DNA from 4 places in the Oceanobacillus picturae genome. Region 3 is predicted to be linked to each of the others. Evidence: riboswitches for the same ligand, from Rfam matches in the RefSeq annotation. Region 3 holds a riboswitch; each other region holds the start of a gene.

Region 1 (5,524 bases), on a different contig from region 3:
CCATCTTATATATTTACCCTCAGAGCTTGAAGATTATGCCAGGAAAAAATGACAAGCAAATAATGCCCAGTTTTTAAAAAAAAGAAGAAGCCGAGAAAAAACCCTCACAGAGTGCTCTGCAAGGGTTAGGCCTTCTATATTTTACTTAGTGCCTGTTCCAAATCATACCAAATATCTTCCCATGCCTCTAATCCCGCTGAAAGCCTTATAAGCTGATCAGTTATCCCCATCTCCATACGAGTGTTTTCTGGGATAACCGCATGTGTCATGGTTGCCGGATGCTCAATTAATGTCTCCGCATCCCCTAAGCTTACCGCAATTTTTATAAAAGTGAGATGGTTAAGCAATGTTTGTGCGTCCTTTTTTGAACCATTAATCTCAAATGAGAGAACCCCGCCTCCGCGTCTCATCTGTTTATCAAAATGCTGTTCCTTCATTTGGGCACTAAATGGATAATAAACAGCCGAGATCTTGGGGTGGTTCTCTAGCATACTTGCAATCTTTTCTGCATTATCACAATGCCGGTCCATTCGGATAGGTAATGTTTTCATACCCCGAAGGAGCAACCATGCATCAAACGGAGAAATAATGCCTCCAATATCTTTCTGTGTTGTCATGGAAACGGAATCAAGAAACGCTTTCTTGCCCACTACTAGACCTGCTATCACATCACCATGCCCACCAATATACTTGGTAGCACTATGAACTACGATGTCACAGCCAAGTTCAAGTGGTCGCTGTAAATAGGGGGTTGAAAATGTATTGTCAACCACCACAGGAATATTATACTCCTTTGCTATATCTGCAACCATTTTAAGATTAATTAACCGGATCGTCGGATTAATTGGTGTTTCGACATAAATACATGCTGTTTCTGGTTTTATTTTTTCTCGGATACTCTCTTCTGTATCCATTAAGGAAAAGTCATGGCTTATCTGGTACTTCTCTTGTAGCATAGTTAAAAGGCCGTAGGTACAGCCATAGAGCCCTGAAGAACATAGAATATGATCGTTTGCTTTTGTTAGAGCAATTAGCACTGAAGACACAGCAGCCATGCCTGAAGCAAAAGCAAGACCACGTTCAGCCTGCTCTAATGAAGCCATTCTCTCTTCTAGAATCTTTACAGTCGGATTTCCTAGCCGAGAATAAATGTAGCCCTCTTCCTCCCCTGCAAAACGCCTTTCTCCTTGTTCTGCGGTAGCAAATGTGAATGTGGAGGTCTGGAAAATAGGTGGTGTCAGACTCCCCAGCATATCCTTTGCGTCATAGCCCTGGTGGATAACTGCTGTTTCGATATGTTGATTGTCTTTCTTCACAAAGATCCCCCCTGAAATGATTTCTTATTCTACTACTATCTTATTCTATTAGTACTCTTTTTGAAAGCGTTTTCTTATAACTGCAAACATGCTTTTTGCTTTTTAGATCAGACTCTTTTAAAATGGAGTTTATTTGATAAAAGAAGTTTAGGACTTACTACAGTTACACGTGGGGGACAAATTTGTATAGAAAAGAAGGGTTGGCATGAATGGAAAACAGGAACAAACAGGCATTCTACTAACTGCAGGGGCATATTTACTCTGGGGTTTTCTACCGATCTACTGGAAGGCAGTGAATCATGTATCTGCCGGTGAAATTCTCGCACACAGAATAGTATGGTCGTTCGTATTCATGCTAGTACTCATTGCCTTGCTAGGTAAGTGGTCCACCGTAATCAAGGAATGCAAAGCAATCCTGACCAACAAAAAGCAATTAATTGCTGTGATTTTTGCATCCATTATGATTACACTCAACTGGCTGACCTTCATTTGGGCTGTGAATAGCGACCATGTTCTTCAAGCAAGCCTTGGCTATTATATTAATCCATTAATTAGTATATTACTCGGTATTCTCGTGTTAAAAGAAACCCTGACCAAAAGACAGCTGGTTTCCTTTATTCTTGCAGGGGCAGGCGTTCTATATTTAACAGTTAGCTATGGAGTTTTCCCTTGGGTATCCTTATTGCTCGCTATGAGCTTTGGTCTATACGGATTATTTAAAAAGAGATTAGATGTAGGAGCCTTTGCTAGCTTAACAATTGAAACAATGTTTATTACACCAATAGCTATCCTTTACTTACTGATTATCCCGGAAAATATTTTTCAGACTAATACTTTCTTTACGTCCTCCACCATGCTACTCATTGGTGCAGGAATCGTGACAGCAGTTCCGTTACTATTGTTTGCAGGCGGAGCAAGAAGAATTCCGCTAGCTATGATTGGGTTTCTCCAATACATTGCTCCGACCATTATGCTAATTCTCGGTGTGTTTGTATATAATGAAACCTTTACTACTGCTCATCTAATCGCATTTTCTCTTATCTGGATAGCCCTCATCAACTATATGTTATCAACTTATTTCCCTTTTCATAAAAGGGCGAGAGAATAGACCGCATGTCACTTAACAAGAGGTTCTTGCCTCTTGTTTTTTTACTATACAATTATTTTCAGTAAACGGTTGACAACCGCGTATAATTGGTTTTATAATGTGAATAATTTAAAAATTAAATCTCTTATCAAGAGTGGTGGAGGGAATAGGCCCTGCGAAGCCCAGCAACCTGAAAGCAAACCTTGTTTGCTTCCGATGGTGCTAAATCCTACAGATCATCTTGGATCTGGAAGATAAGAGGAGGAACGTGAATAATACGCCCTCTTCTTAGGAAGAGGGCTTTTTATATTCTCCCCTCCTCCCCCAGACCGGTTAAACTGCAAACTGCAGTCTTACATCAAAAAGCTGTTGACTGGCAGGCCATAATCTTAAAGGAGGAATTTACATGTCATCATTTACTAACCAGCAGGATGAAACAACGTTACTTCACGGAGGACAGGTGCCTGATCCGTCTACCGGAGCAAGAGCTGTTCCCATTTATCAAACAACTTCTTATGTGTTCAATAATACGGAGCATGCACAAAATCTATTTGGTTTATCAGAAGCAGGAAACATCTATTCTCGGATTGGGAATCCGACGGTTGATGTATTTGAACAACGAATTGCCCAACTGGAAGATGGCGTTGCAGCTGTAGCTACATCTTCGGGTATGGCAGCAATATCCTTTGCAATATTAAACATCGCCGGGTCTGGAGATGAAATTATTGCAGACAGCAATTTGTATGGTGGCACCTACAACTTATTTGCTCACACGTTGCCGCGCTATGGAATAGCTGTGAAATTTGTAGATGGGAGCAATCTTGAAGAAATCAAAAATGCTATAACTGACAAGACAAAGGCTATTTTCGGGGAAACCATTACCAACCCCAGTCTTAATATTTTTGATGTAGAGGCTGTCTCAACCATCGCCCATCAGCATGGTATCCCGCTCATTATTGATAACACATTTGCACCATACTTAACCAAACCACTTACTTGGGGAGCGGATGTCGTTGTCCATTCCGCTACAAAATGGATCGGTGGACACGGAACAACAATTGGTGGCGTTGTGGTTGACGGTGGCCGCTTTAATTGGAACAATTCGAGATTTAAAGGTTTTACTGAGCCTCAGGAAAGCTATAACGGATTACGTTTTATTGATGTCGGGGCAGCCGCCTTTGCGACAAAATTACGGGTAGAGCTTTTACGTGATATTGGAGCTTGTTTAAGCCCACAAAGTGCCTTTCAGTTATTACAGGGACTGGAGACATTGCATTTACGAATAGAAAAACACACTAAAAATGCTCAAGAAATTGCTGCATACCTAGCCGATCACCCTGCTGTTGAATGGGTAAACTACCCAGGTCTACAAAATCATCCCTCTCACCAGCTAGCTAAAAAGTATTTGAAAGACGGATATGGTTCCATCATAACGTTTGGCATAAAAGGTGGCCGGGAAGCTGGTCGGAAACTGATTGATTCCATATCACTATGGTCACATGTAGCGAATGTGGGGGATGCGAAGTCGCTCATTATCCATCCAGCCTCGACTACCCACCAGCAGCTTAACCCAGAGGAGTTGAAAAGCTCCGGGGTGTCGGAAGAGTTAGTCCGATTATCTATCGGGTTAGAAGCTACTTCTGATCTGCTAAGCACGTTAGATGAGGCGATCAATCAGGCTGTTGGTAAAACAACGAACCAAAAACCTTCGGAAAAAGATGCAATAGAATGGCTGGTCAGATCTCCATTCGACCGAAGTGATGGGACAGTAAGACAAAAAGCAATCGCAGTTTACACTGAAGAAAACAATAGAGAAGTGAATAAAGCAATTGAACAGCTTAAAGCACTCGGATTCCTTGTTCCAACAATCCAGCAGGAAATCAACGGAGAAGAGAATCGTTTTACTCAGTTAGCAGATGTACCTTATCAAGTAGACGCTGTCTATGTAGATCACAACGTCCTTCCATCTGACACTTTAGAACAATTCATAAATAAGCAAAGCAGTATCTTATGGATACGATATCCAGAGGGCCATACACAGCTTATCGAAAATGCTGAGGCAACCGGGATTACAGTTGTCTCAGGAACCGCCCCCTACGATGAATTCGTCCGCTTACGGGGAGGGCTTCCTGAGAGTGTGATTGCAGGAGTGTGAGAATGGAACTTTCCCGGGAGGTTATCTTGTGATGAATGAATCAACCAAAGGCCTACTCTTCAAGGGTAAGGAGGATGTTTTATGACTAATTCCCAGAGGACGGTCCCTACTATTGGGAACATCTCCATCGGACCACTCCTCCTCACTTCTGGGGAGCTGCTTGAGGAGGTTTCTCTCCGTTATGAGATTTCCGGACCAGAGGGTGCTCCTTTTATTCTTGTATGCCACGCCTTAACAGGGAACCAGCATACAATTGGAAATGATAAAAATTCCGGCTGGTGGAGTGGTCTTATTGGCGAGAATAGGTATGTTGATACAGACGCCTATCAAGTTCTCACCTTTAATGTACTTGGTGGTTGTCATGGCTCCACAGGCCCAACCACTATTCATAACAAAACCAATGAGCCCTACCGAAGTCATTTCCCTGACATCACGGTTAGGGATATGGTCCATGCTCAACATAAGGCATTGACAATAATGGGTATCCACCACCTGGCAGCCGTTATGGGTGGATCACTCGGAGGTATGCAGGTAATGGAATGGGGACTCCTCTATCCAGATAGAATGGATAAACTCATCGTTCTTGCTTCTACTCCAGTGTTTACAGACTACGGGATTGCTTACAACCATATTGCTGAAACATCCATCAAACAGGATCCCGCCTGGAAAAATGGCCAGTATGAAACGAACCATTCATTAAAAGGATTGGAAATTGCTCGAATGATTGGCATGGTCACCTATAGAAGTGCTACCTTGTTCAATCTGCGTTTTGATCGAAAAGGTACTCAACTTAAATATGACGTTAGTAGTTATTTAGATCACCAGGGAAAAAAATTGACAGAGAGGTTTGATGCGAACAGTTATTTGACGTTGCTCCGTGCAATGAACAATCATGATATTGGAAAGGACAGAGGTGGTTGGGAGGTTGCCGCAAGAAGTATGAAGCCTCCCCTGCTTGCAATCAGC
Region 2 (5,524 bases), 650 kb from region 3:
ATATATGTGTACCGAATTATTAGATTTCACTGCCGATGAAGCAGTTCAACTACATGGCGGGTATGGCTTTATGCAGGAATATGAAGTGGAACGTATCTACCGCGATTCCCGAATTAACCGAATTTTTGAAGGCACAAATGAAATTAATCGTCTTCTTGTTCCAGGTACATTGTTGAAAAAAGCTATGAAAGGTGAGCTGCCATTATTGCAAAAGGCACAAAGTCTTCAGGAAGAACTCATGATGATGATGCCGGAAGAAGTAGGCGGTGAAACACTAGCCCAAGAAAAATATTTACTAAGAAATGCAAAAAAAATGGTATTGCTTGGTGCAGGACTTGCTGCACAGAAATACATGAAAAAGCTTGAAAAGGAACAAGAAATTCTTGTTAACCTTGCAGATATGACAGCAGAAGTGTACAACATGGAAGCGGCCATTTTGAGAACGGAAAAGGCAATAAATAAATCTGGCTTGGAAAAAAGTAATCTAAAACTGCAATATACACAGGTTTATGTTCAGGAGGCATTTAATCGTATTGAAGCAGACGCGAAAGAAACACTAATCGCTGTTGAAGAAGGAGATACGCTAAGAATGATGCTATCTTCATTAAGAAAGCTTACACGTCACACACCAACAAACGTTGTAGCTAAGAAAAGAGAAATTGCAGAGCAAATAATTGAGGAAGAAAAGTATATCGTTTAATCATAAATACCTTAAAGCCAAATGCATTCGAATTTTTACGAAGTATTCGAATGAGCGTTTGGCTTTTTGCTTTTAAAGATACACGTCTGTTTATGGTGTCATTTACTTATAGCTAGCATCTAACTCGTCATGTCTATTACATATTTGCTATAATAGAAGCAAATAAGTGAGTAGGGTGGTTAAGTCAATGGCACTGACGTTTTATTGGTACCCAAATTGCGGTACTTGCAAGAAAGCCAAAAAGTGGTTGGAAGAAAATCAGGTTGATTTCCATGCCGTTCATATTGTGGAAAATACACCGACTGAGCAAACAATTCTTGAACTAATTAAGAATAGTGGACTGCCAGCAAAGAAATTTTTTAACACAAGTGGTAAAAAATACCGAGAAGGAAATATTAAAGAGAAAATAGCGAATGCTTCCGATGAGGAAATGGCAGCTATTCTAGCAACAGATGGGATGCTTATAAAACGCCCGATTGCTACAGACGGTCAAAAGGTGACAGTCGGTTTCAAGGAAGAAGTTTATAATGAGACTTGGCGGTCAGAATAAATTTTTGACTAGAAAAATATGCGCAAATTGAGTTATAGTTAAGATGGATTACATAATGGAGGGATAACAATGAGCATACCAAAGGACTTATTATATTCTAAAGAACATGAATGGGTTAAAAGGGAAGACGGCAAACTACGTATTGGGATTACCGATTTTGCTCAGGATGAACTGGGAGACATCGTATTTGTTGAGTTACCTGAAGTTGGAGACGAATTGGAACTTAACGAACCATTCGGTAGTGTAGAATCTGTAAAAACAGTTTCTGAATTATATGCGCCAGTTAGTGGAAAAGTAGTAGAAGTAAATGCAGATTTAGAAGACAGCCCTGAGTTCGTTAATGAATCCCCATATGAGAAAGCATGGATGGTCGTAATTGAGCCATCTGAACAAGCGCAATTAGATGAACTTCTGAACGCTGAGGCATATGAGGCAGTGCTTAACGATGAAGAATAAAGAATAAAAAAGGGAGGCTAACGTGCATCTTTATAAAAGTTGTATAGTTAGCCTTCTTTTCTTCATATACTCTTATTAGGAAATGATTTTAGAAAAAACATTTTGCTTGATTTTCGAGGAGAGCTATGTAACCATGTCACATGAAAATGAGAAAATAATCATTGTAGAGGGTTTAACAGATAAACGACAAGTTAAAAAGGTTATTACAGATGAAGTAACAATTGTTTGTACCAATGGAACACTTGGAGTGGAACGTCTAGATGAATTACTTGAAACTTATGAGCTTGACTATAAGGACGTGTATATTTTAGTGGACGAAGACTATTCAGGCATAAAGTTACGTAAACAGTTGGCGAGAGAGCTCCCACATGCAGAACATATATATGTCAGCAGTGAATATCGGGAGGTCGCGACAACACCTGAACAAGCGCTTGCAACAGCGCTGGTAAGTAAACGGATAGCGGTTAACCCTCTATTTTTATTATGAGGCAGATTGGTTAGGTGATTTTTTGCAAGAATTAACAACGAAACAACTAAATGATGGCGATTATTTGCTTTATATTTATACTCCTTTTTGTGGTACCTGTGCGCTTGCAAGAACCATGCTAGAAAAAATTGAACAAGTGCACAAGGAAACCATTTTCTATGAAATGAATGCATCCCTTTATCCAGAGTTTATGATCGAGAACCAGGTGGAAAGCGTACCTTGTCTTCTCATTATGAAAGATCATCAGATAAAGGAGAAGGTTTATGCCTTTCAATCCATTCCTAACATTTACGGCTATTTGATGGAGTATAAACCAGAACTTTTTGTTAAAAATTAATCTTAAATTATTTATTGACACAGTAAAAGCAGCATGATAGTATAATTCTTATCGAATTTAAGTGGATAAAAAAATAGACTCTTATCTTGAGCGGTGGAGGGACTGGCCCTGTGAAACCGCGGCAACCTTCAACTATTTTAATAGTTGAAAGGTGCCAATTCCTGCAAAGTGAAAACTTTGACAGATGAGAGAACGTGAAGACGACTTACTACGTCATTCTGTTCTTTCAGAATGGCGTTTTTTGTGCTATTTGGGCATACTATTGCCGAGGTTTACTAAGGAGGATTAACGTGATATCAATTGAAGGTTTGAGTAAGGTATTTACTTCAAACAAAAGCAGCGTAACTGCAGTAGAAAGTTTAGATTTAAACATAAATGATGGCGATATATTTGGTGTTATTGGTTACAGTGGTGCTGGAAAAAGTACATTTGTCCGTTTGCTCAATAGGCTTGAAGAGCCCACGGGCGGTAGCATTAAGATTAACAATGAAGATATCACTGCAATGACTGCCCGCCAGCTACGCATAGCAAGACAGGATATTGGCATGATTTTCCAGCATTTTAACCTGCTTTGGTCGAGAACGGTGGAGGATAATATTGCGTTTCCGTTGGAGATTTCCGGTGTTGCTAAATTGGACAGGCAAAAGCGTGTTCAAGAGCTCATCGATCTTGTTGGGCTATCAGGGAAAGAGAAGGCATACCCTTCTCAATTAAGTGGTGGACAGAAGCAACGTGTTGGAATAGCGAGAGCTCTAGCTAACAATCCAAAAGTATTGCTTTGTGATGAGGCAACATCTGCACTAGATCCGGAGACAACGAATTCCATTCTGGATTTACTGGTAGATATTAATAAGCAGTTTGGTTTAACGATTATATTAATAACCCATGAAATGCATGTTATTCGTAAAATATGTAATCATGTTGCCGTCATGGAGAGTGGAAAAGTAGTAGAACAAGGCGACGTAATGGATGTTTTTCTCCATCCTCGTCAGCATGTAACCAAGAAGTTTGTGGAACAGGTAATGGGCAACGGTGAGGAAGATGAAAATATTCGTGACATTACAGAAGCCTATACGGAAGGAAAAATTGTTCGACTTCATTTTATTGGTGAAACAACCAATCAGGCGCTTATTAGCCAGCTTGCTAAGAAGTATGAAGTCGAGATCAATATTCTGCAAGGGAAAATTACGCAGACACAAGCTGGGGCGTATGGAACTCTAATCGTACAAATTGCAGGAAATGAATTGGATGAAGCGGTTCGATATATTAAAGAAAAATCCTCTGTGGAAATGGAGGTGATTCAAAATGCTAAATGATTTATTTCAGAGCATTAAAATAGAAGATTTAATTGAAGCAACAAAAGAAACTTTCTATATGACGATTACTGCTTTAATTGGAACGTTTATACTTGGGATTATACTCGGTTTACTTCTCTATCTGACTTCTAAAGATGGAATTTGGAAAAATAAAAGCTTCCATTTTGTTGTATCAGCACTGGTGAACGTTTTTCGTGCCATTCCTTTTATCATTTTAATTTTCTTGTTATTCCCGTTCACTAATTTCCTAATTGGGACAATACGTGGTCCAGAGGCCGCATTACCCGCACTTATCATTGGTTCTGCACCATTTTATGGAAGACTAGTTGAAATCGCCCTTCGTGAAGTGGATCGAGGCGTCGTGGAAGCGGCTAAGGCAATGGGGGCAAAAACCAGAACAATTATCTTTAAAGTGCTACTTCCAGAATCCATGCCGGCGTTAATATCTGGTATTACAGTAACAGCTATTGCACTTATTGGTTATACAGCGATGGCTGGAGCAATTGGAGCTGGAGGATTGGGGAGCTATGCATACTATTCGGGCTTTATGCGCCGGGACTTTGATATCGTGTTCCTATGTACCGTACTCATTGTGGTCATTGTATTTATCTTCCAATTTATTGGAGATATTATAGCAACAAAACTAGATAAACGATAAAACAGAAGAAGGAGTTAATTAAAAATGAAAAAAATTCTAATCCTAGTATCATTATTGGCTGTTCTTGCGTTAGCCGCTTGTGGCGGAGGGGATGAGTCTTCATCTGAAGGTGATAACAATACAATTAAGGTAGGTGCTTCTAGTATTCCGCATGCTGAGATCTTGGAAGAAGCAAAGCCACTACTTGAAGAGGAAGGCATCACATTAGAGGTAGAACCATACGAAGACTATGTTCTTCCAAACGATGATTTAGCAAATGGCGAAATTGATGCAAATTACTTTCAACATATTCCATACTTAGAGCAAACCATCGCTGATACTGGATATGAGTTAACGGAAATTGGTGGTATTCATATCGAGCCAATTGGTGTTTATTCCAAAGATATTCCGAGTGTAGATGATATCCCGGAAGGCACTGAAGTTATAATGAGTAATTCCGTACCTGACCATGGACGAATTCTTTCATTGTTTGAAGCAAAAGGATTAATTACCCTTGATGAAAATGTGGACAAAGAAACGGCAACAGTAGATGATATTGTGGAGAATCCTAAGAAGCTTGAATTCTCACCAGATTATAACGCAGAGTTACTTCCAGAATACTATAATTCAGAAGAAAATGTACTTGTTGTCATTAACACGAACTTTGCTATTCAAGCGGGTCTAAATCCACTTGATGATTCGCTTTTTGTGGAAGGTGAAGAATCTCCTTATGTAAATGTCATTGCGGTAAGGGAAGAGGATAAGGACAACGAAGCACTAAATAAGCTTGTTGATGTACTTCATTCAGAAGAGATACAGAACTATATATTGGAAGAATATGAAGGTGCCGTTGTCCCAGTGGGCGGAAAAGAATAAAAAAATACAAATCTTGAGGATGTGCGTGTAAACAGCAGTTATCTAAAAGAACTTTTGGAAGGGCATAGTAGAATTTCTCAAATGAACAAATATAGAAGTAAAACCCTCAAAAGGGGTTTATAACTGAATTGTTCAGGGTACCGTATTGTGATACATTTATTCATG
Region 3 (5,524 bases):
CCATTCGATGTACTTGTTCATAAATAGGTTCATAGTCGTAACCCGCATCCATTGTTTGGTAGCGCAAAGAAGAAAGAGCTAGTTCCTTCACCCCTTTTAATAAGGGAATGGCGGCTTTTCCGTCATTCAAACTTCCTGACGAAAAGAGTGACTGTAAAATATATTGACTAGATGTCCCAACAGCTAAATGGCCCTTGTAGCCGTACCAGAAAACATTTTTTCCTTCACTGTTCTTTTTTATGCCCCATTTTGGGGCTTGGGGGACTTCAGCCCGTAAGTCGGTTAAAGGTACGTCTAATTGCGCTTCTATTTTCTTTTCATAAAGAGGCAAGTTTGCTTCTATTTCAGCCTGTTCAAGTAACCATTGTTCCCGTTCTTCCTTGGGTTTGCGTCCACGTTTTTTAGGTTCTGTTTTGGGCTTATCTTCTTTGGGTGGTGCTTGATCACGTGCTTCGAAGTGAGTGGCATCAATGGCGACGGTGTTGTCACTAATAAAGCCTTCCACAATGGCTTGTAGGACTACTTTTTTCTGTTCTTCTTCTAGAACGCTAGAGTCACTAAGTTTCGTCAGCAGGCGAGAATAGGCAGCTTCGGAAGGTGTCTCGTCCGAGACAAGAAAACCACAGTTCAATTTAAAAACAAAATCATCATTCAGGCGTTTCACCAAATCTTTAATCGTTGGAATACGTTCAACTATGCGAATGAAAGAGCTGATAATCATCGCTGCATAATTAAGCTCCACAGGAGCGCCACGTCGTGATTTTTTATTCACTTCATGGAAGATTCGATCCACGTCTATCTCGGATATAATTGAATCATACCGTTGGGTAGGTTCCATCTTGTATAATTCTTGGATGCCAAATAAGCTTGTTTGTCGTATAATAGTCATAAGAAGTGCTCCTTCAGTCTTTTTATGGTTTTATAGTCAACTACCATTATACAAGATTTGGGGAGGTACTTCTTTTTTTGTCTCTCAAAAGCGTTGAGACAGAAGGAATAATAATTATGAAATTCATTCACGTTAGGAAATTATAAAATTTTAGCTAGAAGGCAATCACGACGTAGTTAAAATTTTGAAGTACCAAGTATAAGAAAAACGTACGCATTCGTTAATAGTCGAACGAATGCGAGTTTTTCTAATAACAAGGATTTCCATCTTATTTTGTGGAAATACTAAATAGGGCCTGATCAATAAAATGTAAGAGGTGCTTACATGACGTTAAAAAGAAATGTCAGCCGTGTATGGATGCTCTTGCTCATCTTTTGCTTAGCTGCTTCAGTGCCCGAAGAAATGAGAGTACATGCGATAGAGGAGCGGGGGACAATGAAACAGCGTTTGGATAACGAATTAGAAACAGAACCACTGTTGAATGGTGCATTAGTTGGAATGAGTGTGCGGGATGCAAAATCTGGCGAGCTTCTATATGAAAACCTTGGAGATACAAGGCTTCGTCCTGCATCCAATATGAAACTTTTAACAGCAGCTGCAGCCTTAGAGGTTCTTGGAGAAGACTACACCTTTTCTACCGAAATAAAAACAGATGGAGCTAAAAAAGGAGCCAAGCTAGAAGGAAACCTTTACCTTATAGGAAAAGGAGATCCGACATTGACACCTAAAGATTTTACCCGTTTTGCAGAGCAGCTTCAAGGACTTGGAGTGACGCATATCAAGGGAGATCTTATTGGAGATGATACTTGGTATGATAACGTACGCCTTTCCCCTGACTTAATTTGGAGTGATGAATCATTTCATTACGGAGCGCAAATTTCGGCGCTGACTGCCTCACCTGACGAGGACTATGATGCGGGAAGTGTTACGCTTCAAATAACAGCCGGTGCAGAGCCAGGGGAGAAGCCAATCATAACCGTGTCACCTAACACAAACTATGTAACAATACATAATCGAGCCGAGACAAGTTCCAAGAAAGTGGAAGAGGATTTAACAGTGGAGCGAGAACATGGGTCAAACGAAATCACGCTTACGGGCACTGTTCCAGCTGGGGCAGAAACGGTGAAAGAATTTATGGCCGTATGGGATCCGACAAGCTATGCGATGACCCTTTTTCAGGATGCACTTCAAGCAAAAGGGATCACTTGGTCTGGGGAAGTGATGATTGGCAAAGCACCTAATGAAAGTTCCTTGCTTTATCAACACAGTTCTATACCATTAAAAGAATTGCTTGTACCGTTTATGAAGCTGAGCAACAATGTGCACGGGGAAGTGCTCATAAAGGAAATGGGAAAGCATGTACAAAAGGAAGGAAGCTGGGAAAAAGGCCTTGAGGTTATGCAGGAGGAGCTAGAAAAGCTTGGGTTAAATCGAAGTACGTTATTGATTAGAGATGGTTCGGGTATTTCCCATGTTAATCTCATTCCAGCAAACGAACTTAGTAAACTACTTTTTATCGTACAGGATAAGCCATGGTTTCCTGCCTTCAAGAACGCACTCCCAGTTGCAGGAGAGACAGACAAGATGGTTGGTGGAACGCTAAGGAATCGGTTGGGAGACGTCCAGGTTGAAGCGAAAACAGGAACAATCTTTGGAGTAACTACACTATCCGGTTATTTACAGACCCTGTCAGGAGAGAATTATATTTTTTCTATTATGATTAATAATGTGCTTGATGAAGAAGCTGCTAAAGACGTGGAAGATAGACTTGTTCGTATTATTGCGGAAAGACCTTAGCCTTGCTTTTACTAGGAAAATTTAATTAATTGACAGTTCGAACATTTTGCGCTAATCTTTTAAGTACCAATTAAATAATAATGTTTCTTATCTAGAGAGGTGGAGGGATATGGCCCTTTGAAGCCTCGGCAACAGGTCTGTTTAGTTAGATACTGTGCCAATTCCATCAAGCAATTGCTTGGAAGATAAGAGGATGAAGTTCTATTAGAATTTTAAACTCTTTTCTTCGGGAAAGAGTTTTTTTGCACGTTAGGAAGGTATAAAATTTCAACTAGGAAGCAATAACGACGTAGTAAAAATTTTGAAGTCCAAAGTATAAGAAAAACATAAACATTCGCAAAAAAGCGAGAGAATGCGAGTTTTTCTAATTTTCAATTTGGAGAATAGGAGTGGGGAAGATGAGATATGGATTTTGGTTACCGATTTTTGGAGGTTGGCTACGTAATGTAGAAGATGAGAAAATGCCACCTACTTTTAATTATGCAAAGCAAGTAATTCAGTCAGCAGAAAAATGGGGCTATGACACGACATTGATTGCTGAACTCTATTTAAATGATATTAAAGGGACAAATGAAGATTCAATTGAAGCATGGTCAACTGCTGCAGCACTAGCTGCTGTAACCGAAAAAATAGAGATTATGACGGCCGTTCGTCCTGTCTTTCACAATCCCGCTATTACAGCCAAAATGGCGGCCAACATTGATCATATTAGCAATGGGCGTTTTACATTAAATGTCGTATCCGGCTGGTGGGCAGAGGAAGCGAAGCAATATGGAGCAGAATTTACAAAGCATGATGCCCGTTATGAGCGAACAGAAGAGTTTCTTGAGGTGTTAAAAGGTTTGTGGACGGAAGAGTCATTCTCCTACAACGGAAAATTTTATCAAATTGAAAATACAAAGCTTTCGCCAAAACCCGTACAACGACCAAACCCGGTGTTGTATGCTGGCGGTGAAAGTGACAAAGGAAAAGAGGTTATTTCCACCTATTGTGATGCCTATGTCATGCATGGACATACAGTAGAAGAAGCGAGACAAAAAATAAACGATATGAAAGAACGGAGAAAACATGCGGAAAAGGAGCCGTTACAGTCGTTTGGTATGGCTGCCTATGTTATTTGCCGTGAAACAGAGGAAGAAGCATTACGAGAGCTTGAGAGAATTACAACTGTAAAAGAATCCGATGCGTACGCTGGGTTTCAGGACTTTACGACAATGTCACAACTGGAACAGCAGGTAAAACTGCAGGATTATTCCGTATCGAACAGAGGCCTACGTCCAAATCTTGTGGGCACACCGCAACAAATAGCCGAGCAAATTATAGCATATGAAGAAGCTGGAGTCGATTTACTATTGCTGCAATGCTCTCCGCAATTGGAGGAGCTAGAAAACTTCGCCAAAAATGTTATGCCAAAGGTCGATGAATGGAAAAAAGCTTTACTAAATAATGGATAGGAGATGTCATCATGAAGAAATTATATATCATTCATGAAAATGAAGAATGGACGACACATTTATTTAAGCGACTGGATGAATTAACGATTCCTTATGAGAATTGGCTTCTAACGAGCGGGAAGGTTGATTTGAATGCTGTCCCGCCAGAAGGGGTTTTTTATAATCGAATGAGTGCATCATCCCACACAAGGGGGAACCGTTTTTCTCCAGAGCTGACCAGTGCCGTGTTATCCTGGCTTGAACATCACGGTAGAACGGTTGTGAATGGGAGCAGGGCGCTTGATCTAGAGCTCAGCAAAGTGAAGCAATATTTGGAACTGGAAAAATACGGAGTCCGTACACCAAAGACAACGGCTGCTGTTGGAAAAGAAGAATTGATTGAAGTAGCCGAAAGCTTTGCAGGGAAACCTTTCATTACAAAGCATAATCGTGCAGGGAAGGGACTTGGTGTCCAATTGTTTCATTCAGTTAAAGCCTTGCAGGAATATGTAGAAGGTGGGGATTTCGAAGAGCCTGTTGATGGTGTCACCTTAATACAGGAATATATTCAGTCACCAGAATCCTATATTACGAGGTGTGAGTTTGTCGGCGGGGAATTTGTTTATGCAGTAAGAGTAGATACATCAGAAGGATTTGAGCTTTGCCCGGCAGATGCATGTACCATTGAGGATTTATTCTGTCCTGCTGAAGAACAAGAAGCCCCTGCGAAATTCCAAGTTAGGAAAGGCTTTGACCACCCAGTATTAGAAAAATATCAACAAGTGCTTAAAGGGAATGACATCCAAATCGCTGGTATTGAATTTATTGAAGATGAGGACGGGAACATTTATACGTATGACATTAATACAAATACAAATTATAATTCCGAAGCCGAAGCCGATTATGGCACCTATGGCATGCTGGAGGTAGCGAAGTATTTAGGGAGAAAACTAAACTCCCACTATCCTACCATCCTATCTTAATTAAAGTTAGACACTCCCACTTTTACCCAAAAAGGTGGGAGTATTTTAATTTTTAGCTTTATTTTTTGAACAGAGAGTGGCCACGACCAATAAATCCGCAAGCATGGCAGATAGAGCCAAGCTCAAGACCGATAAGAAAGCAAGCATGGCATATAGAAGCCCTCCTCGACTTATTATGAATTGACTACAAACACCTATTATCGTCCTACATTTGCGTAAATATTGTGGAACAATGGCCTAGCTATCTGCATACCATCTAAAAGGGGCGGATATTCGCCTATTGTCAAACTATAAAGGATGTGAGTGGATTGTTTTATCACGTAAAGGATTTACAGTATCATGCCAAGCCTGATCGTCCAGATCCTGTTTTTGCTAAGAAGTTACAAGAAGTTCTAGGCGGCCAATACGGTGAAATATCGGTT
Region 4 (5,524 bases), on a different contig from region 3:
TCTCGAAATGCTACTGTATGACCAATTAGATCGCTCGAGCCAATTTTGATGTGCGGATGGATGGTTGGTACCACCTGACTGACATTTCCTGCGTCTGTTGAGCCTAAAGCCTTTCTTTCCTCCGTATTTACTACCTCTCCCAATTCCTCAGCTATTTCTTTAAATACTTGGTCAAATCGTTTGTTGACGACAAAGTTATCTACTTCATTTTGGAAAGCAATCACTTTCACATCAGCGCCTGTAGCTAATGCAGCCCCTTGTGCAATACCCTTCACTTTCTTCGTTACTTCGTTTAAAAGCTCTCGAGAACTAGCTCGGATATAAAATCTTGCTTTAGCGTAATCTGGTACTACATTCGGTGCATCTCCCCCATCTGTAATGATTCCATGAATGCGAACATCTGACGGAAGATGCTGTCGTAATGCATTAATGCCATTAAATAGTTGAATGACGCCATCTAGAGCATTAATTCCTTTATCTGGATGAGCGGAAGCATGTGCTGGTTTTCCATGAAAAGCGAAATCAAGTGGATCTACCGCGAGACTCGGACCAGTTAAATTTGTCTCAGCACCTGGGTGTATCATAATCGCTGCATCAATATCTTCGAGCAATCCAGCTTTTACAAAGCTCCCTTTTGCACTTCCGTTTGGACCCCCTTCTTCTGCTGGGGTACCTAATACGACAAGCTCTCCTCCTACTTCATCCAATACTTTACTAAGTGCAATAGCAGCTGCAGCACTTGTGGTACCAATTAAGTTATGCCCACACGCATGGCCGATTTCTGGTAAGGCATCATATTCTGCCAAAAAGCCAATTCTTAAGCCCTCTTTTTCACTTTTCTTTTTCGCAATGAATGCTGTTTCATGTCCTGCTACCCCTTTTTCTATTAAAAACCCTTCCTCTACAAGCAATTCAATTAAGCGACCAGATGCATAAAACTCTTGGTTTCCAATTTCCGGGTTATCATGAATATCATGACTTGCTTGAATGTATTTCTGTTTATTTTCTTCTATATTATCAACAATGATCTTCTTCACTTCTTCTAAACTTTTAGCTACAACACTCATTTACTCCACCTCGTTTTTTTATTTTTATGCTGTACGTCTTACTCTCTCTTTTAATGGCCAATTTCACTTAACGGTACAAATGTTGGGATGGAGTTTCCATCGCGTTCTTCAATAATAAAGTCTGCTACGTCATCAGACTGGTAAATTTCTGCTAGTTTATTTAAGGTTTCATCATCTTTGTCTTTCTCTTGTACGGCGATAATATTAATATACGGGGTAGCTGTTTCATCCTCATGGTAAATGGAATCATCCAATGGGCTGAATCCTGCATCCACTGCAATACCGTTATTGATGAGTGAGGCGTCTACATCTGGCAACACCCTTGGAGTCTGACCCGCTACAAGCTGTTCAAATTTAAGGTTCTTCGGGTTTTCTACGATTTTATCGACAGAGCCATTTCCGTCAAAGCCTTCTTCCAATTTAATTAGTCCTGCTTCTTCAAGAAGTAAAAGTCCCCGGCCCATGTTCGTTGCTTCTTTAGCTAAGGCAATTGTTCCACCTTCAGGGATATCTTCTACAGAATCATGCTTTTCAGAATAAAGACCCATTGGCGCGATAACTGTTGTTGCAATTGGAGTCAGGTCAAGGTCATGCTCCTCGATAAAGGCGTCAAAATATGAAACAGTCTGGAAAGCATTCACATCGATTTCTCCCTCAGCTAATGCTAGATTCGGCTGCACATAGTCAGAAAAGCGAACAATCTCAACCTCTATTCCTTCTTCTTTGGCCTTTTCTGCTACATAATCCCAAATCGTTGTGTCAGAGCCACTAATTCCTACTTTGACCTTCGTTGCAGCCTCCCCATTAGAACAAGCACTAATCACCAAACTTAAACTAACTAATAACAATAATAGACTTAACTTTTTCATGCTGTATCTTCTCCTTTTGTTTTGATTTTATCTTCTTCTTATTTTTTTGGATAAAATATTTCCGGTGGATTGTAATCCCTGAACCATGACGACGAGTATTCCTACTGTTATTAGCATCACCATTGTGTCGAACCGCTGATAACCAAAGGTAATGGCCAGGTCTCCTAATCCGCCACCACCAACAGCTCCTGCCATGGCTGAGGCTCCAACCAATCCAATTGTGGCAATGGTTGCCCCTAACACGAGGGAGCTAAGAGCTTCTGGTATAAGAAAGCGAATGATTATTTGCCAAGGTGTTGCTCCCATTGACTGGGCAGCTTCCATCACACCTGGATCTACTTCTAAAAGAGAATTCTCTATTAATCTTGCAATGTATGGTCCTGCAAATAACACCATTGGTACAATAGCTGCGGCCGTGCCTATTGAGGTTCCAACAACTAATCTCGTGAATGGAATGACTGCGACCATTAGGATGATAAACGGAATAGAACGAAATATGTTTACTATTGCATTTAAGACCGTAAAAATATACTTGTTTTCCCATAAGTGCCCTTTACGTGTTACAACAAGGACAATTCCTAATACCAACCCTATAATCATAGAGAAAAATAGGGCGACTGCTACCATTACAATGGTTTGCCATAATGCCTCTGTAATTTGTTGCCAATCAACCAACATCTGCTAACACTTCCTTTACACTTACTTTTTGCTGATGAATATGCATAATGACACGGTTAATCTCTTTTTCTTCCCCTTCAAATTGCACGATAAGATTTCCAAATGGTACGCCCTGTAATTCTGTGATACTACCAAACAGAACATTTACCTCTACCTCGTATTGCTTTGCGATTTGCGACAACAACGGTGTTCCAGTAGACTCACCAACAAAGACAATCCGATAAATTTGGTTATGTGCGTCTTGTTTTCTTACTAACTCATATACGGAATCTGGGATTTGATCATGCATCACCGTACTGACAAAGTTATGAGCTGTGGTCGTTTGCGGCTGAGAAAAGACATCAAATACAGAACCAGATTCAACTACTTTTCCATCTTCAAGCACAGCAACTTTATCGCAAATTTCTCTAATTACGCCCATTTCGTGCGTGATAATTAAAATGGTGATATTGTATTCCTGATTAATTTTCTTTAAAAGTTTTAAAATAGCATTTGTTGTATCTGGGTCAAGGGCTGATGTTGCCTCATCACATAAAAGAATGGATGGCTGGGTTGCAAGAGAACGGGCAATCCCAACTCGCTGTTTCTGTCCCCCAGAAAGTTGATCTGGATAACTGTCAGCCTTGTCACGCAAGCCGACAAAATCAAGTAGTTCATAAACACGCTTGGTTATTTCCTTTTTTGGAGTTTTGCTTAACAGTAAGGGCATTGCGACATTGGTAAACACGGTTTTCGAATTAAGTAAATTAAAATGCTGAAAAATCATCCCTATGTTTCGCTTTGCCTCCCGTAGTTCCTTAGGTGAAAGTGCTTGTAAGTTTTGCCCATTCACGGTTACTGTTCCGGATGTTGGCTGTTCGAGTAAATTAACACATCGAATGAGCGAGCTTTTTCCAGCACCACTAAACCCAATCACACCATATATCTCTCCCTCTTCTATGTGGAGATCCACATTATCCAGTGCTTTTACACCTTCTGCCTTTTCGCCGTATACTTTTGAAACTTGATCAAATGTAATCATCTACTTCCTCCTGCTCGTTGTAGTTTCAAATTAAAAAGCCTCTTCTTATAAGATAAGAAGAGGCAATGAACTAGTATCCTCCTCTTATCTTTACAGACCTTCGTCTGTTGGAATTGGCACGTTGCTTTAAAAGCACGTTGCCGAGGTATCAATGGGCCAGTCCCTCCACCTCTCTGGATAAGAAGTAATGCATATTTAATTTTGTCGTGAAGAAGAGTTGTTTCGTGTAAAACTAAAAAATCCCTTCTTATAAAAATAAGAAGGGATCAGCTATGTACGATCATCCTCTTCTTATTTTTCAGGCTCGCATTCGCCTGTTGGATTTAGCACAGTACTATTAAAAGTCCGCTGCCGAGATATCAATGGGCCAAGTCCCTCCATCTCTCTGAATAAGAAGTAATGCATATTTAATTTGTTGTTGCTACTTACATTACTACCCGCCTTTCAATCTGTCAACAGTTTTTTCTAATAAATTATTCAATTCATTCTTTTAATTTTTAGCATAAGTAAAGGATTACTAAAAGATAAAGAACCCTATCCTTTGAATTACCGCAAACAGATAGGGTTCTTTCAATGCAAGCGTTATTCCTTTGGTTCTAGATCTTCTAGAGAGTCAATATCCATATAAGCTGGTACTGCTAACCCAGTTTTAGCACCCTCTAAGTTTGGCCCCAAGTCATCAAAATCATCTTCATATTGTTTATATAATTCGGCATGTGTTACTGGCATCCATACTGCTAATGATGCATCAGCACTCCCAGTTGCTATGGCTTCAAACATAATAGCTGGATCAACTTGTGTAAGTGTCACATCATAACCTTTTTGCTCTAACGCGAATTTAGCAACATTTGCTGTAAAAATTGCATCATCCCAAGGTAAAAGAGCGATTTCAATAGAAGTCCCATCCACAGAGTCTACACCTTCCGTCCATTCTGCAACTGTTTCTTGATTTTCCTTAGCCCAATCCTTTACTACTTCAGCATATTCCTTTTCCTGAGCCTCTAATAATGCTTCTTCTACATCTGGAAGCTCCAATTGTATGCGATCAATAATTGTGTAAGCTTCAGGCATTTCATCCTTTAGGCCTTTTCTTGCAATCGTTGTTATCTTTTCTTCATCACCATGAATACCTTTGGGATCCTTTAAATATTTTAAATCCCACTTGGCAAATTTATAATGTGGAGACCATGCACTAAAAATAATTGGTTCTTTATTATCAATAGCCTTACTTAATTGGGATAACATTGCTCCTGCCGAAGATAATTCCTGTTCCCAACCGGCAAGATTATCGTACGATTCTAAAACTTCTTCATTCTTCTTAGTTTGTCCAGCACCAGGCTCTGTACCAGTAATAGTATAATCTAATTCTTCACTAACACTTCCTTCTGCTTGTGCATCCTCATTACTTGATCCACAACCTGCTATCATAAGAGATAAGATTAAAACAATAAATATTCCTAGTATTTTACGTTTGAAATTCATCATGTTGTAAAAATAACCTCCATTTTATCTACTATAATTTCAATATATTTGATGGTACGATCCCCAGCATGTTAGATCGCAAGCATGCAAGTTTAATGTTATACCTATTGGAGGCTTGATTCAAAGTCCATATTCAGTTATTTCTGTATAAAAAGTTTGTAAAATTTTAATTTAACAGAGATTTCTTTGATACATGCTTCTATTACGTCGATTTACTCCGACTTACGTCTTTTTTGTACAATTTTGCTATAAAAGGAGTATTGATCATAGAGATACGAGGGAAAAAATCTATCTACTAACTTCGCGATGAGCTTGACTTACTTTCCGAAACAACTAGAAAAGGCTGTTTTCGATAACCGAAAAACAGCCTTACTCTTTATCTTATCCAATTATTTAATGGATTCTTT

Evidence for each region. A riboswitch is a leader RNA that binds a small molecule or an ion and turns the genes downstream of it on or off. The one in region 3 is predicted to bind S-adenosylmethionine.
Region 1: it holds a riboswitch for S-adenosylmethionine, as region 3 does, so the genes downstream of both, BN988_RS17765 (PLP-dependent aspartate aminotransferase family protein) here and BN988_RS04400 (LLM class flavin-dependent oxidoreductase) in region 3, are expected to answer to the same signal.
Region 2: it holds a riboswitch for S-adenosylmethionine, as region 3 does, so the genes downstream of both, BN988_RS07805 (methionine ABC transporter ATP-binding protein) here and BN988_RS04400 (LLM class flavin-dependent oxidoreductase) in region 3, are expected to answer to the same signal.
Region 4: it holds a riboswitch for S-adenosylmethionine, as region 3 does, so the genes downstream of both, BN988_RS16415 (methionine ABC transporter ATP-binding protein) here and BN988_RS04400 (LLM class flavin-dependent oxidoreductase) in region 3, are expected to answer to the same signal.

Annotation. Positions count from the first base shown of each region.
Region 1 is NZ_CCAX010000004.1:204,390-209,913, forward strand. Features, by position in the region: gene megL (methionine gamma-lyase) at 135-1,316, opposite strand; gene rarD (EamA family transporter RarD) at 1,522-2,424, shown strand; SAM riboswitch class I at 2,546-2,664, shown strand; gene BN988_RS17765 (PLP-dependent aspartate aminotransferase family protein) at 2,810-4,558, shown strand; gene metX (homoserine O-acetyltransferase MetX) at 4,640-5,524, shown strand, end outside.
Region 2 is NZ_CCAX010000001.1:1,524,097-1,529,620, reverse strand. Features, by position in the region: gene BN988_RS07830 (acyl-CoA dehydrogenase family protein) at 1-700, shown strand, start outside; gene BN988_RS07825 (arsenate reductase family protein) at 888-1,250, shown strand; gene gcvH (glycine cleavage system protein GcvH) at 1,320-1,706, shown strand; gene BN988_RS07815 (toprim domain-containing protein) at 1,840-2,193, shown strand; gene BN988_RS07810 (thioredoxin family protein) at 2,216-2,530, shown strand; SAM riboswitch class I at 2,609-2,721, shown strand; gene BN988_RS07805 (methionine ABC transporter ATP-binding protein) at 2,821-3,846, shown strand; gene BN988_RS07800 (methionine ABC transporter permease) at 3,836-4,504, shown strand; gene BN988_RS07795 (MetQ/NlpA family ABC transporter substrate-binding protein) at 4,529-5,359, shown strand.
Region 3 is NZ_CCAX010000001.1:869,708-875,231, reverse strand. Features, by position in the region: gene BN988_RS04410 (transposase) at 1-889, opposite strand, end outside; gene dacB (D-alanyl-D-alanine carboxypeptidase/D-alanyl-D-alanine endopeptidase) at 1,214-2,686, shown strand; SAM riboswitch class I at 2,771-2,878, shown strand; gene BN988_RS04400 (LLM class flavin-dependent oxidoreductase) at 3,085-4,140, shown strand; gene BN988_RS04395 (ATP-grasp domain-containing protein) at 4,152-5,102, shown strand; gene BN988_RS04390 (manganese catalase family protein) at 5,411-5,524, shown strand, end outside.
Region 4 is NZ_CCAX010000003.1:396,136-401,659, reverse strand. Features, by position in the region: gene BN988_RS16430 (M20 family metallopeptidase) at 1-1,067, opposite strand, end outside; gene BN988_RS16425 (MetQ/NlpA family ABC transporter substrate-binding protein) at 1,118-1,936, opposite strand; gene BN988_RS16420 (methionine ABC transporter permease) at 1,964-2,614, opposite strand; gene BN988_RS16415 (methionine ABC transporter ATP-binding protein) at 2,604-3,635, opposite strand; SAM riboswitch class I at 3,717-3,819, opposite strand; SAM riboswitch class I at 3,924-4,031, opposite strand; gene BN988_RS16410 (glycine betaine ABC transporter substrate-binding protein) at 4,218-5,120, opposite strand; gene serS (serine--tRNA ligase) at 5,507-5,524, opposite strand, start outside.